DNA from 4 places in the Velazquezella soli genome. Region 3 is predicted to be linked to each of the others. Evidence: predicted binding sites of a transcription regulator. Region 3 holds the regulator's gene; each other region holds the start of a gene.
What was found. The regulator LexA, encoded in region 3, represses DNA repair genes until DNA is damaged. The targets are predictions, from matches to a motif close to TGTTCNNNNTGTGTTCNG.
Positions count from the first base shown of each region.

Region 1: uvrA (excinuclease ABC subunit UvrA) is a predicted target of LexA. The motif match lies at 1,367-1,384, and genes of this name have one in related genera.
Region 2: dnaE (DNA polymerase III subunit alpha) is a predicted target of LexA. The motif match lies at 1,422-1,439, and genes of this name have one in related genera.
Region 4: AC0JZ8_RS09260 (ATP-dependent helicase) is a predicted target of LexA. The motif match lies at 2,217-2,234, and genes of this name have one in related genera.

Region 1 covers NZ_CDRNXF010000004.1:2,159,048-2,163,261, reverse strand. The annotation lists gene AC0JZ8_RS13900 (HPP family protein) at 1-656, shown strand, start outside; gene AC0JZ8_RS13895 (single-stranded DNA-binding protein) at 673-1,257, opposite strand; gene uvrA (excinuclease ABC subunit UvrA) at 1,503-4,214, shown strand, end outside.
Region 2 covers NZ_CDRNXF010000004.1:2,626,558-2,630,771, reverse strand. The annotation lists gene AC0JZ8_RS16370 (lipoprotein-releasing ABC transporter permease subunit) at 1-495, shown strand, start outside; gene AC0JZ8_RS16365 (ABC transporter ATP-binding protein) at 502-1,191, shown strand; gene dnaE (DNA polymerase III subunit alpha) at 1,707-4,214, shown strand, end outside.
Region 3 covers NZ_CDRNXF010000004.1:2,323,014-2,327,227, forward strand. The annotation lists gene kdsA (3-deoxy-8-phosphooctulonate synthase) at 1-545, opposite strand, end outside; gene AC0JZ8_RS14725 (VOC family protein) at 550-1,425, opposite strand; gene lexA (transcriptional repressor LexA) at 1,618-2,337, shown strand; gene AC0JZ8_RS14735 (ComEC/Rec2 family competence protein) at 2,318-4,214, opposite strand, start outside.
Region 4 covers NZ_CDRNXF010000004.1:1,196,604-1,200,817, reverse strand. The annotation lists gene AC0JZ8_RS09270 (ABC transporter permease) at 1-1,005, opposite strand, end outside; gene AC0JZ8_RS09265 (iron ABC transporter substrate-binding protein) at 1,078-2,028, opposite strand; gene AC0JZ8_RS09260 (ATP-dependent helicase) at 2,250-4,214, shown strand, end outside.

The DNA of each region.
Region 1 (4,214 bases), 160 kb from region 3:
CCGCTACGCCTGCCCCTTCGCACGGCACCAAGGATCCGCCGCCGAGCGGCCGTATCGGGTTCCGCCGGGAGGATCTCGACGCCGTCCTCAGGGACTATGATCAGGTCCTCGATATCGATCGCAGCGACCTCGAAACAATTATTCGCCTGACCGAACTGCGCTCCTACCGCCAGCGCGCCAGCCACCTCACCTGCGCCGACGTCATGTCCCGCGACGTGATCGCGGTGTCACCGGATGATCCCCTGGGAAAGGCGCATCAGTCCATGCGCAACCACCGTCTGAAGGCCCTGCCCGTCACCAACGAAAAGGCTGAGGTGGTTGGCATCGTTACGCAGACGGATTTTCTGGACAAGCCAATCTGGACCGGCGGTCGCCCGACGATCGGCCCGCGCCAGCGTTTGCGCCTGATGATGCAAGGCGCAACAGCGCCAAACCATATCGTAAGGGATATCATGACTGCGCCGGTCCGGACGATCGAGCCGTCGGCACCGCTCAACGACGCGGTCGTCATGTTTGCGGAGGAAGGCCTGCACTACCTGCCGATCGTCGGCGAGAACGGCAAACTCGCCGGGATACTCTCGCAGTCCGACGTGCTTGTAGCGATGCTTTCGGACCGTGCCACTCATGCTCCAACCGAACATGAAAAAGGCGCCTGAGCGGCGCCTTTTTTGATCAGAATGGGATGTCGTCGTCGAGGTCGCGGGAGAAGTTCCCGCCGCCACCACCGGAGGACTGGCCACCCTGGCTGCCCTGAGCACCGCGCCCTGCCGGTGCTCCACCCCCGGAACGCGGACGATCATAGTCATCGCCGCCGCCACCGTAGTTGCCGCCGAAATCACCGCCGCCACCGCCGCCGAAGTCGCTTGCGCCACCACGTGCGCCGCCGCGCTCACCGCCGCCTTCGCCACGACCGTCGAGCATTGTCAGGGTCGAGTTGAAGCCCTGCAGCACGATTTCGGTTGAATAACGATCGTTGCCGGTCTGGTCCTGCCATTTGCGGGTCTGCAGTGCGCCTTCGATATAAAGCTTGGCGCCCTTTTTGACATACTGCTCGACGACCTTGCAGAGGCCTTCGTTGAACACGACGACCGTATGCCATTCTGTCTTTTCGCGACGCTCGCCCGACGTACGATCGCGCCAGCTTTCCGACGTGGCGATGCGCAGGTTTGCGATCGGGCGGCCATCCTGCGTCCGGCGGATTTCCGGGTCGGCGCCGACATTGCCCACCAGAATGACTTTGTTCACGCTGCCCGCCATCGTATTCACCTCGTTTGCCGCCAAGCGCGGCTTTGAAAACCAATTACCCCACCTTAAACCATCGATCGTCCGGATTGGGCAATGCCGAGGTTTAATCCACAGTGAATTTTGTTCTTTCTTTGTTCTATTTTCTCCGTATAGTTCTGTCAAGCATTCGGAACCGGGTTGCGTTGCAACAGTTTCGTCTCGACAGGCGGCTTTCGATAACTACATAAGGACCTTCGATCCTCCCCGAAGGCATAACGATGAGCGAACTCAAAACCATTTCCATCCGTGGTGCGCGCGAGCACAATCTGAAGGGTATCGATCTCGATCTGCCCCGCAACTCGCTGATCGTGATGACCGGCCTGTCCGGCTCCGGCAAGTCGTCGCTTGCGTTCGACACGATCTATGCCGAGGGACAGCGACGCTATGTCGAAAGTCTTTCGGCCTATGCTCGCCAGTTTCTTGAGATGATGCAGAAGCCTGACGTCGACCAGATTGAAGGCTTGTCTCCGGCGATCTCGATCGAGCAGAAGACGACCTCGCGAAATCCCCGCTCGACGGTCGGCACAGTCACGGAAATCTACGACTACATGCGCCTTTTGTTCGCGCGCGTTGGCGTTCCATATTCGCCAGCGACCGGGCTTCCGATCGAAAGCCAGACCGTCAGCCAAATGGTCGACAGGGTCCTTGCTTTCGAAGAAGGCACCCGTCTTTATATTCTCGCACCAATGATCCGCGGGCGCAAAGGCGAGTACAAGAAGGAACTCGCCGAGCTGATGAAAAAGGGTTTTCAGCGCGTCAAGGTGGATGGCCAGTTCTATGAGATCGCCGACGTTCCAGCGCTAGACAAGAAGTACAAGCACGACATCGACGTGGTCGTGGACCGCCTTGTGGTGCGTTCCGACATTGCCGCGCGCCTGGCCGACAGCCTTGAGACGTCGCTGAAACTGGCGGATGGCCTGGCCGTTGCGGAGTTCGCCGACAAGCCTCTGCCGGAGAAGGAAACCTCCGCAGGCGGATCTGCCAACAAGTCGCTCAACGAAACCCATGAACGGGTTCTGTTTTCGGAAAAATTCGCCTGCCCTGTGTCCGGATTCACCATTCCGGAGATCGAGCCGCGGCTGTTCTCCTTCAACAATCCCTTCGGTGCCTGCCCCACCTGCGATGGTCTTGGATCACAGCAGAAGGTGGACCGGAACATGATTGTGCCGGAACCCGGCCGGACACTGAAGGATGGCGCGATCGCGCCCTGGGCGAAGTCCACCTCGCCCTATTACAACCAGACGCTCGAGGGTCTCGGCAAGGTCTTTGGTTTCAAGCTGACGGACCGCTGGGACAAGCTGTCGGATAGCGCCCGCTCGGCGATCCTCGAGGGCACCGAGGAAAAGATCGAGTTCAACTACGCCGATGGCGCCAGGTCCTACAAGACGACCAAGACGTTCGAAGGCATCGTTCCCAATCTCGAACGGCGCTGGAAGGAAACCGACAGTGCCTGGGCGCGCGAGGAGATCGAGCGCTACATGTCGGCCGCTCCATGCCCGTCCTGTGCAGGCTACCGCCTGAAGCCGGAAGCGCTGGCGGTCAAGATCAATAAGCTGCATATCGGCCAGACGACAGAAATGTCGATCCGGCTGGCACGCGACTGGTTTGCGGCGCTCCCCGAGCACCTGAACGCGAAGCAGAACGAGATCGCTGTCCGTATCCTCAAGGAGATCCGCGAGCGCCTTCAGTTCCTGAACGACGTCGGGCTCGACTATCTCAGCCTGTCGCGAAACTCCGGCACGCTCTCCGGTGGCGAGAGCCAGCGCATCCGTCTGGCATCGCAAATCGGTTCCGGCCTCACGGGCGTGCTCTACGTGCTGGACGAGCCATCTATCGGCCTCCACCAGCGCGACAATGCCCGCCTGCTCGAAACGCTGAAGCATCTGCGTGACATCGGCAATACTGTCATCGTCGTGGAACATGACGAAGACGCCATTATGACCGCCGATTACGTCGTCGATATCGGCCCTGCCGCCGGCATCCACGGCGGCACGGTCGTCGCCGAAGGCACGCCGCAGCAGGTCATGGCAAACCCCAAGTCACTGACCGGTAAATACCTGTCGGGCGAACTCGGGGTCGCAGTTCCCACTGAGCGGCGCAAGGTCAAAAAAGGCAAGGAACTCAAGGTTTTCGGAGCCCGCGGCAACAACCTCAAGAACGTTACCGCGGCGGTACCGCTCGGCGTTTTTACCGCCGTGACCGGCGTATCGGGTGGCGGCAAGTCGACCTTCCTGATCGAAACGCTCTACAAGTCGGCCGCACGCCGCGTCATGGGCGCGAGAGAAATCCCGGCCGAGCACGATCGGATCGACGGGTTCGAGCATATCGACAAGGTGATCGATATCGACCAGTCGCCGATCGGTCGCACACCGCGCTCCAACCCGGCCACCTATACCGGTGCCTTCACCCCCATCCGCGACTGGTTTGCCGGCCTGCCGGAAGCCAAGGCCCGCGGTTACGCACCCGGCCGCTTCTCCTTCAACGTCAAGGGCGGCCGTTGCGAGGCCTGCCAGGGCGATGGCGTCATCAAGATCGAGATGCACTTCCTGCCGGATGTCTATGTCACCTGCGACGTCTGCCACGGCAAGCGCTACAACCGCGAGACGCTCGACGTACACTTCAAGGGCAAGTCGATCGCCGATGTCCTGGACATGACCGTCGAGGAAGGCGTCGAGTTCTTTGCCGCGGTTCCGGCCGTGCGCGACAAGCTGCAATCGCTGTTCGATGTCGGTCTGGGCTATATCAAGGTCGGCCAGCAGGCAAACACGCTCTCAGGCGGCGAGGCGCAGCGCGTCAAGCTTGCCAAGGAGCTGTCGAAGCGTGCCACCGGCCGCACCCTCTATATTCTCGACGAGCCAACCACCGGCCTGCATTTCCACGACGTCGCGAAACTTCTGGAAATGCTGCACGAGTTGGTCAACCAAGGCAAT
Region 2 (4,214 bases), 300 kb from region 3:
ATTACCGACTGGCGCCAACGCAACCAGACGTTCTTCTCGGCGCTTCAGGTTGAACGCAACGTGATGTTCATGATCCTGACCCTGATCGTGCTGGTCGCGGCACTCAACATCATCTCGGGCCTGATCATGCTGGTGAAGGACAAGGGCTCCGATATCGCAATCCTGCGCACGATGGGCGCGAGTTCCGGCGCCATCATGCGGATCTTCTTCATGACGGGTGCTGCTATCGGCATCGTTGGCACGTTTGCCGGCGTCGCGCTCGGCGTTATCGTCTGCCTCAACATCGAATCGATCCGACAGTTCTTCTCCTGGGTCTCGGGCACCATCCTCTTTGATCCGGAGCTCTATTTCCTCAGCCAGCTTCCGGCCGAAATGAGTTTTGGCGAGACCTTCTCGGTCGTCATCATGGCGCTGGTCCTGTCCTTCTTCGCCACCATTTTCCCGGCATGGAGAGCCTCGAAGCTCGATCCTGTCCAGGCCCTCCGATACGAATAGGTCTCCATGGCTGTCCCGCGTAAAACCGTCCTCAATCTCTCAGGCGTCGAACGTCACTACGGCCAGGGGGAGACGAGCCTGTCGATCCTCAACGGGGCAGACTTCTCGCTCGTGAGCGGCGAGATCGTGGCGCTCGTCGCCCCGTCCGGTACCGGCAAATCGACGCTCTTGCATCTGGCAGGCCTGCTTGAACATCCGGACGCTGGCGATGTGACGATCGGCGGTCGGGCCTGCAACGGATTGTCGGATGAAGAGCGCACCTCGATCCGTCGCTCCGACATCGGCTTCGTCTACCAGTTTCACCATCTCCTGCCGGAATTCACGGCGATCGAAAACATCATGATGCCGCAGTTGATTGGCGGCCTTTCGAAGGGGGAAGCGCGCGAACGCGCGGGCCAGCTTCTCGATTACATGCGAATCGGTCATCGCGGCGAACACCGCCCGTCGGAACTGTCTGGTGGTGAACAGCAGCGCGTGGCGATTGCCCGTGCGGTGGCCAACGCGCCCCGCCTTTTGCTGGCCGACGAACCCACCGGCAATCTCGACCCGAAGACGGCATCCTACGTGTTCGAAGCGCTGGAGGCGCTGGTGCGCCAGTCAGGGCTTGCTGCCCTGATTGCCACCCACAATCATGATCTCGCTGCCCGCATGGATCGTCGCGTCACGATCGAGGGCGGCAAAGTCGTCGAGTTCTAGCGAACGCACTGATCCCCAAAGCGTGCCCCTGATCCGATAGTGTCCATCGTCACATCCTCGAAGGGGCGTGCGATGGACACTGCTGCCATGGAATGACGTCACGTCAGCGATCCGCAGCGATGGCGGGCGTTTGGCTGCCGACCGCGTGCGTCGGCCGGCAACGGCTTGGTCCTATGGAGCGCTGGTTACCTCCAGCCAGCAAGCAGCATTAACCATCGGTCAGAATCTTCTATTCCCGTTTTGTTCTACTATTGACGTTGGCACGAAAAGAGAACAAAGTGCCAACATAAACGAACACGGGAGACGACGATGACTGACCTTCTTCGTGATATTGCCGCATTCGCCTCCATTGCAACTTTCGTTGCCAGCTTGTCGATGATCATGCTGGTGATGTGAGCCGGTCCGTGCTCGCCCAGCTGGCGGGCGCAAGCGGAAAGAGGTTGAGAAGACCATTCTTGACTCGACTCTGAAGCCCCCGCGCCGGACAATGACCCGATTCAAGGAATGGGTATCAGATGGCGGACGCAGCGACTTTACAATCGGAATCGGAGGATTTGGGAGCGACGCCACAGTTCGTGCATCTGCGCGTCCATTCCGCCTATTCGCTTCTGGAAGGTGCGCTGCCGCTTAAGAAAATCCTCTCCAAGGCCATCGCGGACAATCAGCCCGCGATCGCCGTCACCGATACCAACAATCTCTTCGTCGCGCTGGAATTCGCCCAAAAATCCATCGGTGATGGCATTCAGCCGATCATCGGTTGCCAGCTGTCGATTGACATGGAGGATCAGCCAGACGAGCGCCGCAACGGCCATTTGGCGAAGCTGCCGGCAATCGTTGTGCTTGCCGCCAATGCCAAGGGATACGAGCGGCTGGTGGATCTCGTCAGCCGTGCCTATCTCGATGGAGAAGGGCAGGCGGCAACGCATATCTGCCGCGCCTGGCTCGAAGATGGCGGCACCGAAGGACTGATCGCGCTGACAGGTGCTGCCGGTGGCCCTGTCGACATGGCAATGAAGGATGGCAACACCGTACTCGCAAAGGCGCGCCTCCTGTCATTGAAGCAGGCCTTTGGCGATCGTCTGTATATTGAACTGCAGCGTCACGGCACTTACGACCGCCGTCATGAGCAGCGGATGATCGATCTTGCCTACGACCAGGATGTGCCGCTGGTCGCGACCAATGAGGCCTTCTTCCCGGGCAAGTCCGATTACGACGCTCATGATGCCCTGATGGCCGTCGCGCACAATGCGATCGTATCCGACGATACCCGTTTCCGTTTGACGCCCGACCATTACCTGAAGAGCCGTGCCGAAATGGCAAAGCTGTTCGCCGATCTGCCGGAAGCGCTCGAAAACACGGTCGAGATCGCCAAACGCTGCTCGTTCATCCTGAAGACCCGCAGCCCGATCCTGCCGCGCTTCACCGGCGCCACCGATGATCCGGCAGAAGCGGAGCGCGCCGAAACGGCGGAGCTGCGCCGTCAGTCGGTCGAAGGCCTCGAGAACCGGATGGCCGAACTCGGTATCACGGCCGGCTTCACCGAGCAGGATTATCGCGAACGGCTCGATTTCGAGCTCGGCGTCATCGAGAAGATGAAGTTCCCGGGCTACTTCCTGATCGTTGCCGACTTCATTAAATGGGCAAAGCTGCAAAACATCCCGGTTGGTCCGGGCCGTGGTTCCGGTGCAGGCTCGCTGGTCGCCTATGCGCTCACGATCACCGACGTCGATCCGCTGCGCTTCTCGCTGCTGTTCGAACGCTTCCTCAATCCCGACCGCGTCTCGATGCCCGACTTCGACATCGACTTCTGCCAGGATCGCCGCGAAGAAGTGATCCGCTACGTTCAGCGCAAATATGGCCGCGAGCAGGTGGCGCAGATCATCACCTTCGGTTCGCTACAGGCCCGCGCAGCACTGCGCGACGTCGGCCGCGTTCTCGAAATGCCCTATGGCCAGGTCGATCGCATCTGCAAACTGGTGCCCAACAACCCGGCCAATCCCACCACTCTGGCAAAGGCGATCGAGGAAGAGCCAAAGTTTCAGGAAGAGGTCGACAAGGAACCGGTCGTCGGCCGTCTTCTCGATATCGCCCAGAAAATTGAAGGTCTCTACCGCCACGCCTCGACCCACGCTGCCGGTATCGTCATCGGCGACCGGCCGCTTTCGAAGCTGGTGCCGATGTACCGCGATCCGCGCTCCGACATGCCGGTCACCCAGTTCAACATGAAATGGGTCGAGCAGGCCGGTCTGGTCAAGTTCGACTTTCTCGGACTGAAGACGCTGACCGTGCTCAAGACGGCGGTCGAGTTCTGCAAGAAGCGCGATATCGTTGTGGATCTCGCCAAGATCCCGCTCGATGACGAACTGACCTACCAGATGCTGTCGCGCGGCGAGACCGTCGGCGTGTTCCAGGTGGAAAGCGCCGGCATGCGCAAGGCGCTGATCGGCATGAAGCCGGACTGTATCGAGGACATTATTGCGCTGGTGGCGCTTTATCGCCCGGGTCCGATGGAAAACATCCCGACCTACAATGCCCGCAAGCACGGCGAGGAAGAAATCGAATCGGTCCATCCGTCGATCGATTATCTGCTCAAGGAAACCCAGGGCGTCATCGTCTATCAGGAACAGGTGATGCAGATCGCCCAGGTCCTGTCGGGCTATTCGCTCGGCGAAGCCGACCTTCTGCGCCGCGCCATGGGCAAGAAGATCAAGGCCGAGATGGACCAGCAGAGCGAACGCTTTGTCAGTGGCGCCATCAAGAACGGTGTGTCGAAGCCGCAGGCGAAGAACATCTTCGAACTGCTGGCGAAATTCGCCAACTACGGCTTCAACAAATCCCACGCCGCCGCCTACGCCATCGTCTCCTACCAGACGGCCTATATGAAGGCGCATTACCCGGTCGAGTTCCTCGCCGCGTCGATGACCTACGATATGGCGAACACCGAAAAGCTGAACGATTTCCGCGAAGACGCGGGACGGCTCGGCATCAAGGTCATTCCGCCATCGGTCCAGACCTCGTTCCGC
Region 3 (4,214 bases):
TTGTAGCCGAACGAGGCACCGCGCTCGCACAGCATCACATTGGGATTGCCGCTTTCGAGGAACTTCGCCTGGACGTTCTTCATGTCCCAGGGTGCCAGGAACTGGCCCTTCTTCACGTTGATCGCGCAACCCGTCTTTGCGGCCGCGACGAGCAAGTCCGTCTGGCGCGACAGGAAGGCGGGGATCTGCAGGATATCGATCGTATCCGCCACGAGAGCGCATTGCTCTTCAGTGTGAATGTCGGTCAGAACGGGAAAGCCGAATTCCGTCTTCAGATCGGCAAAGATCGCCATCGCGTTGTCCAAGCCGATGCCGCGCTTGCCGGAGATCGACGTGCGGTTGGCCTTGTCGAAGGAGGATTTGTAGACGAGGCCGATGCCGAGTTTCTTGCAGAGTTCGACAAGCGTGCCGGCGATCATGAAAGCATGATCACGGCTTTCCATCTGGCAGGGACCGGCAATCAGCGAGAGCTTTGCCGTGTTTGAGAAAACGACTTTCGAACTCCCCTCGCCCACGGACACTTCAGAATTGGCGGAGACTGTCATTTCACTATTCCTCGAAACCGAAAACCACACCTTGCCCCGGGGCTGCCGACACGATCACGCGGCCATCCCTGCGGATGAATGCGACGTCATTAGCAGCAAGGGTGATCTCTGTCACGGCGAGATCGGTGGTCTTGAAGATGATCCCGCGCGCAGCGAGGCGCGACGATAACAAGGGCTTCATCGAAGACCGGAACTCGTCGCTGAACGTGTCGTTGGATTGAATGCGGATGCCGGCATTGGCAGCTGCGATCCACAGACCGTCTTTCCCTTGCTCGGGTTGCGTCTCGAACACGGTTTCGAAAAGCGGCAGAAACTCCAGCGGGTCATCTGCAGAAAATACGATCTCTCGAAGGCCTGTAACGGCGTTTGCGTGCTCATCAAGACCACCGCGATCTGCCGGTAATGCGGCCATTCGCTGGCAGGAAAACAGCAAGATGTCATCGACCTCGGGGACTGCCGCGAACGCCAGACGGAATGAGACTTCGCTCTCCCCACCATCGGGCAACTGCATCGGGCGGGAGAATTGAAGCATCTCGCCCGCAGACATGTGCCCGTCCACAAAACGGATATGATCGGCCGCTGCATCCTGCGTCCCGACGACCACCGCCGATAGACCTTCCCTTTTCCGCTGGCCGCGGAAGCGGATGTCGCGATCGGTGAACACGTTGCCTCGTTTTGCCGCAAGCGAGGCTTGCCGACGGTTCACAATGGCCAGCGGCTCGAGATACGAGCCATCCGCGAAGAATATGCAGGCATTGGCTGTGCCGAAAGGGTGAACACCTTCAGGTGCCACAGTAAAGCCGAGAGCGGTCAACCTCCCCCGCGCTGACGCCAGATCTGCAACGGGCAGAACCAAATGATCGACTGACTTGTTACCCACTTACACCCCCAAAGTCTTATTCCGCAGAACATTGGCTATCGCGGGAAACTCGGCAAGTGCTGCGCACGAACTGAATACGTGATCGAACGCTGAAATGAGACTATTCTTGAGCAAAAATTTGGGGCTTGCGGAACACAGATAGAACATATAGCGTCCGTTCTGCATTTGTTTCCAATTCTGAGGGTCCCATCCATGCTGACACGCAAGCAACAGGAGTTACTTCTGTTCATCCACGAGCGGATGAAAGAATCAGGCGTGCCGCCGTCGTTTGACGAAATGAAGGACGCTCTCGACCTTGCATCGAAGTCCGGCATCCATAGGCTGATCACCGCGCTCGAGGAGCGTGGCTTTATTCGCCGTCTGCCGAACAGAGCACGCGCGCTCGAAGTGATCAAGCTGCCTGACGCCTATGTGGCGAACCTTCATCCGCGACGGGGTTTTTCTCCCAGTGTCATCGAGGGAAGCCTTGGCAAAACGCAACCGGTCGTCGCTCAGAAGCCGGCGCCGGTCATGGCGGACAATCCGTTCTCGACAAACATCCCGGTCATGGGTCGAATCGCTGCCGGCGTGCCGATCTCCGCGATCCAGAACAACACCCATGACATCGCCGTTCCGATCGAGATGCTGGGTTCCGGCGATCATTACGCGCTCGAAGTGAAGGGCGATTCGATGATCGATGCTGGCATCCTCGATGGCGATACCGTCATCATCAAGAATACCAGCACCGCAAGTCCAGGCGATATCATCGTTGCCCTGGTCGATGAGGAAGAAGCGACCCTGAAGCGGTTTCGCCGCAAGGGTGCCTCGATCGCACTGGAAGCGGCAAACCCCGCTTACGAGACCCGCATCTTCCCGCCCGACCGGGTGAAGGTCCAGGGCAAGCTTGTCGGCCTTATTCGCCGCTATCATTGAGAACGCTGTCATCCCGGAGATGCGCAGCAACAGCCTCCGGGATGCCAAAGTCGAATTGTCGCGTTTGCCAGTCATAGAACCGGTGGACGCTCCACGGACGGCTTGAGGTCTGTGCGCTGTCTCGCATCGCCGCCGTAATCTTGATGTCTGGCGCTGTCGCGTTCGGAATAATGGTGATTTCCAGTGCGCCAGTCCGGCGCAACGTCCGCCCGCTGAGAAGCAAGGCGCCGGAGCGGCAAGTATCGAAGCGTGCGCCGGGCGAGACGATGATCCGACCGAAATCGCAGGCAAGACCGGTGTATCGGTTGTCTTCGACAGTGACGATCCGGATGTCCTGAGCAGTCTGCACCGCGCACAGGATTTTCGGCAGACAGGCAAATCGTCCGGGCGTGAATGCTTGAAGAAAGCCCCTGACATATTCGATTTCCCGGCCCGTCAAATCCGGTCGCGAATGTGGTCTAGGGCGTTTGTCATCGCTTTTCGCAAGGCTGGCACCTCCCGCTGGTTCCGAAGAGGCAAGAACCGGCAAGGCGAGCGGTTGTTCTCCGGTCTCAAGCACCAGCGCTCGCCGCCATTGATCGAAGATAAATCCCGGCGGTCGGGTTCGATTGAGGGTGATCTTGTCGTCCTTGATCACGCCGACCGATGCGCCGTCTTCGGATATGACGATATCAGGCCTCGGCGCCGAGCCTGAGCGGACCGCAAAGACCAAAGCCACCGCCATGAACAGCGCGCCTTTCAGCCTCATCTGCGTGCGCAGCAGCGTCAGAAGCAGAAAGCCTGCCGTCGCCAGCGGCAGGAAAAGCGGGTTCTGCCGGCCGATGGCAATATCGCCGCCCCATGCGGCGACGATCTCGGCAATGCGAATGACGATCCGCAACCCCTCGCCCATGATGAACAGAAAGGGAGCATCCAGCCCGAACGGCATCAGCAACATGCCAACAAGCCCTGCCGGCATCACCACGAAGGAAATGATCGGCATGGCCGCGAGATTGGCCGCGACGCCGTAGGTGGTCAGATGGTGGAAATGCTCGATCGAATAGATCGACGTCGAAGTACTGCCGATCAGCGACGTCACCACGATCCCGGCAATGAAATGGAACGTCGCCGCGACACCCGTTATCCACCGGTTGCTACCTTTTGTATCCTCCTTACCTTTCGCGAAATATCGCGTCCAGAGGGCGAACCCTGCCACCAGTGCCGCGGTTGCCGCAAACGACATCTGGAAACTCGGACCCAAAATCTCCGACGGCGAGATGGCGAGGATAATGATTGCCGAAAGGGCGACGTTGCGAAGGCTGATGGAGGGTCGATCGACGAGCACGGCGACCAGCATCACCGCCATCATGATATAGGCCCGCTCGGCGGAAACCCCGAACCCGGAAATCAGGTAATAGGCGGTCGCCATGACAAGCGCACCGAACGCGGCAAACTTCTTGATCGGATAGGCCTGCGCAAAGCCTGGAAACAGCGACAGGACGGAGCGGACGCCGACGAAGAAGATACCGGCTGCCAGCGCCATGTTCAGGCCTGAGATCGCGACGATATGGGCCAGCCCGGACAGACGAAGCGCCTCGGTCGTCTCACGGGAAATTGCACGGCGCTCGTCGGTCACGATTGCGGCAGCAAAAGCGCCCGCATCCCCCTTGACCGTATCGCGGATGCGATTGCCGATTGCGCTGCGAAGCGCAAAAAGCCCTCGCTGCATGTCCGACCATAACCCGGGTTGGTCATCGATCGCCGGTTGTACGCTAGGCGCGCCGTAAAAGAAGCCAACGGCCCCGATTTGATCGAAGTAGGAGGAGAAGGCGAAATCGTTCAATCCGGGAAGCGCCGGGCCAGAGGGTGGCGACAGACGGGCACGGCCGGAAACGCGC
Region 4 (4,214 bases), 1.1 Mb from region 3:
GATCACGCAGATCGTCAGCGTCTGGGAAAGGGCCAACCCGATCTCGCTGAATTGCCAGATATCAGCGCCTCCGGCGATCAGCCAGCGCCCCAGCGTCAGCACCGGCACGCCCAGCGAAAACGCAGTGGTCACGACCGGCAGCAGCAGGCAGGGATATCGCCAGACGCCAAGCGAGGCGCGCACCGGATGGCGGGCAACGCCCGAGCCCAGCCGGGCATAGCGACGGCGGCCCCGCACAGCGGCATCGACGCCGATCAGCACGAAGCAGCAGGCCACCAGCACCAGCGCCAGCATATGCGCTGCAACGCCGTTGTAGGTGGACTGGAACTGGTCAAGAATTGCCGTCGTGAACGTGTCGAACCGGATCATCGCATAGAGCCCGTATTCCGACAGGAGATGCAGGCTGATCAGCAGCGCCCCGCCACACAGTGACAGTCTGAGTTGCGGCAACACGACGCGCCGCAAGACCGCAGCAGGCGAAAGACCGAGAGAGGCTGCCTGATCCTCGAGCGCCGGATCGATCAGCCGAAGGGCCGCCGACACGGGAAGGTAGACGAAGGGAAAGTAGGTCACGACCGAGATCGCGACGCCCGCTCCAAGCCCGTTCAGCCGCGGCCACATACCGATCCAGGCATAGGACTGCACGAAGGCGGGAATGGCGAGCGGCACGATGGCAAGCCAGGCCCATAGCTTTGCGCCCGGCAGGTCGGTGCGCTCCGTCAGCCATGCAAGCGCCGTTGCAAGAACCGTCGCGACCGGCACCGTGAAGACGATCAGCGCAACGGTATTGAACAGGAGGTCGCCGACACGGGAACGGAAGATCAGCTGCGATGCCGTTTCCCAGCCGGTCGCAACCGTTGCCCAGAACACGAACCCGAGCGGCGTCAGCGTCAGGGCGGCAATCGCAACGGCGATTGCCAGCGTCCAAGACGATCCGGCAAGGGGTTTCCCCGCAGGCTTCCGGCGCGGCCGGCTGGCAACCATGCTCTCGGTGGTAAACGTCATCGCGTGCTCAAGAAAGAAGAGACATCGCAGGTACGCCCTGCGATGTCCGTGCGCAACAGGATTCGATGGTGTTTAGAGAATGCCGGCGGCTGTCATCATGTCGGTGACCTTGGCATTGTTGAGGCTCGAAGGCTCGACCTTCGGCGCCTGAAGGTCGGCAATCGGAACGAGCGCCTTGTTGGAAGCCTCGTCCTTGCCGACGGCGTATTCGAACGAGGTGCCGTCACGCAGAATCTTCTGGCCGCCCTTGCCGGCAAGCCATTTCAGAAATGCCTGCGCCTGCTCCTTGTGCTTGGAAGAGGCCAGAATGCCACCGCCGGAGATCGACACGAAGGCGCCCGGATCCTGGTTCTTGAAGTAATGCAGCGCAACGTTCTTGCTGTTTTCGCCGGTCTTCGCCTGATCGCCGAAATAGTAGTAGTGATAGATCAGCGCGCCTTCGAACTGGCCCGCATTGACGGCCTTCATGGCGGTGGAATTGCCACGCACGGCAGTGAAGTTCTCTTTCATGCCCTTCAGCCAGGCAGCGGTTTCCGGCTCACCCTTCAGCTGCAGAAACGCGCCGACGATCGCCTGGAAATCGGCACCCGACGGAGATGCGGCCCAACGGCCCTTCCATTCGGGCTTGGCGAGATCGAGCATCGATTTCGGCAGCTTGTCCTCGGTGAGCTTGGTCTTGTCATAGGCAAACACGGTGGAGCGCGCGGCAATTCCGGTCCAGTGACCGTTGGCCGGGCGGAACTGCTCGGGAACGAGATCAAGCGTTGCCTTGTCGACAGGCTCAAACAGCCCCTTGCCATCGACAAGCGCCATGGCCGGCGAATTTTCCGTCAGAAACAGGTCGGCCGGCGAGTTGGCGCCTTCCTGCACAATCTGGTTTGCCATTTCGAGGTCGGATCCGTTGCGCACCGTAATGACGATGCCGGTCTCTTCCTTGAAGGCCTCGACCCATTCCTTGGTCAGGCCCTCGTGCTGGGCATTGTAGATCGTCAGGCTGTCAGCGACCTGCGCGTTGGCCGGCATGGACAGAGCGAGTAGCGAAACGGCGAGCGAAGCTCCGGCCGAAAGAGCAGACAGAATTTTCAAGTTTGCCTCCAATTCATAAGCGTCATCGCATCGATAGCCAAAGCCGACCTGCGTAGTCAAGTTTAAGAATCGAACGGGGATGGAGACCGATTGCGGCAAATGCCGGCGAATCAGGTAGAGCTGAAACGAACACATCAAGAACAAGCCGCGGAAGCTGAATGTCGGTTGCTTATCTGGAAAAATTGAACGAGGCCCAGCGCCGCGCGGTCGAACATGGTTCGGACGTGCCGGATGGCGGCGCTGCCGGACCGCTTCTGGTGATTGCAGGCGCAGGCTCGGGCAAGACCAACACGCTTGCCCATCGCGTCGCCCACCTGATCGTGTCAGGTGCCGATCCGCGCCGCCTGCTGCTGATGACGTTTTCCCGCCGTGCGGCCTCCGAAATGGGCCGCCGCGTCCAGCGTATCTGCCGTGAAGTGATGGGTGCAAAGTCCGGCGTCATGACCGATGCGCTCGCCTGGGCCGGCACGTTTCACGGCATCGGCGCAAGGCTGTTGCGGATCTATGCCGAACAGATCGGCCTCGACCCGGATTTCACCATCCACGACCGGGAGGATTCCGCCGACCTGATGAACCTCGTTCGCCACGAGCTTGGCTTCTCCAAGACGGAGAGCCGGTTTCCGACCAAGGGCACCTGCCTTGCCATCTATTCCCGCGCCGTCAATTCCGAGACGCCGCTGGACGAGGTGCTGAAGACCTCTTTCCCGTGGTGCCTTGCTTGGGAACCGCAGCTGCGCGACCTGTTCGCCTCCTATGTGGACGCCAAGCAGGCGCAGAACGTGCTCGATTACGACGATCTTCTGCTCTACTGGGCGCAGATGATGAGCGAGCCGCTGATCGCGCAGGATGTCGGCGAACGGTTCGATCACGTCATGGTAGACGAGTACCAGGACACCAACCGCCTGCAATCCTCGATCCTGATGGCGATGAAGCCCGGCGGCCGCGGGCTGACGGTGGTGGGCGATGATGCCCAGTCGATCTATTCGTTCCGGGCCGCCACGATACGCAACATCCTCGATTTTCCAGCGACCTTCGATCCGCCCGCCAACATCGTCACGCTCGACCGCAATTACCGCTCGACCACGACGATCCTGGCAGCGGCCAACGGCGTCATCGAACTTGCCCGCGAGCGGTTCACGAAAAACCTGTGGACCGACCGCCAGTCGGAGGAGAGACCGCGTCTGGTCACCGTCAAGGACGAGACCGAGCAGGCAAGCTATATCGTGGAAAAGATCCTCGAGAACCGCGAAACCGGGATGCTGCTGAAACAGCAGGCAGTGCTGTTTCGCGCTTCGCACCATTCCGGCCCGCTGGAAGTGGAACTGACGCGCCGCAACATTCCCTTCGTCAAGTTCGGCGGCCTGAAATTCCTCGATAGCGCCCATGTCAAGGACATGCTGGCGGCCCTGCGCTTTGCCCAGAACCCGCGTGACCGGGTTGCGGGGTTCCGCCTGCTGCAGCTCATTCCGGGCATCGGCCCGCAGACAGCGGCAAAGATCCTCGATGCGATCGCAGCTGATCCGGAACCGCTGGCGGCACTCCAGGAAATCCCCTCGCCTCCGAGATCCGGAGAAGACTGGCCGGCCTTTGTCGAGATGCTCGGCGCCGTCAGGAAAAGCGAAGGCTGGCCTTCCGAAATCGGGCTCGCCCGCCAATGGTACGAACCGCATCTTAGCCGCATCCACGAAGATGCCGACACCCGCAAGGCCGACCTTCTGCAACTGGAGCAGATCGCTTCCGGCTACGCGTCGCGCGAACGCTTCCTCACCGAACTGACGCTCGATCCGCCGGATGCCACCAGCGACCAGGCCGGCGTGCCGCTGCTGGACGAGGATTACCTGATCCTTTCGACAATCCACTCCGCCAAGGGCCAGGAATGGCGCTCGGTTTTCCTGCTCAACTGTGTCGACGGCTGTATTCCCTCCGATCTCGGCACTGGCACGACGGCCGAAATCGAGGAGGAACGGCGGCTTCTCTACGTGGCGATGACGCGGGCGAAGGATCACCTTCACCTGATCACGCCGCAGCGTTTCTTTACCCACGGCCAGCATTCCCAGGGCGACAGGCACGTCTACGCCTCGCGCTCCCGCTTCATCCCGGCAACGCTCCTGCAGTTCTTCGAA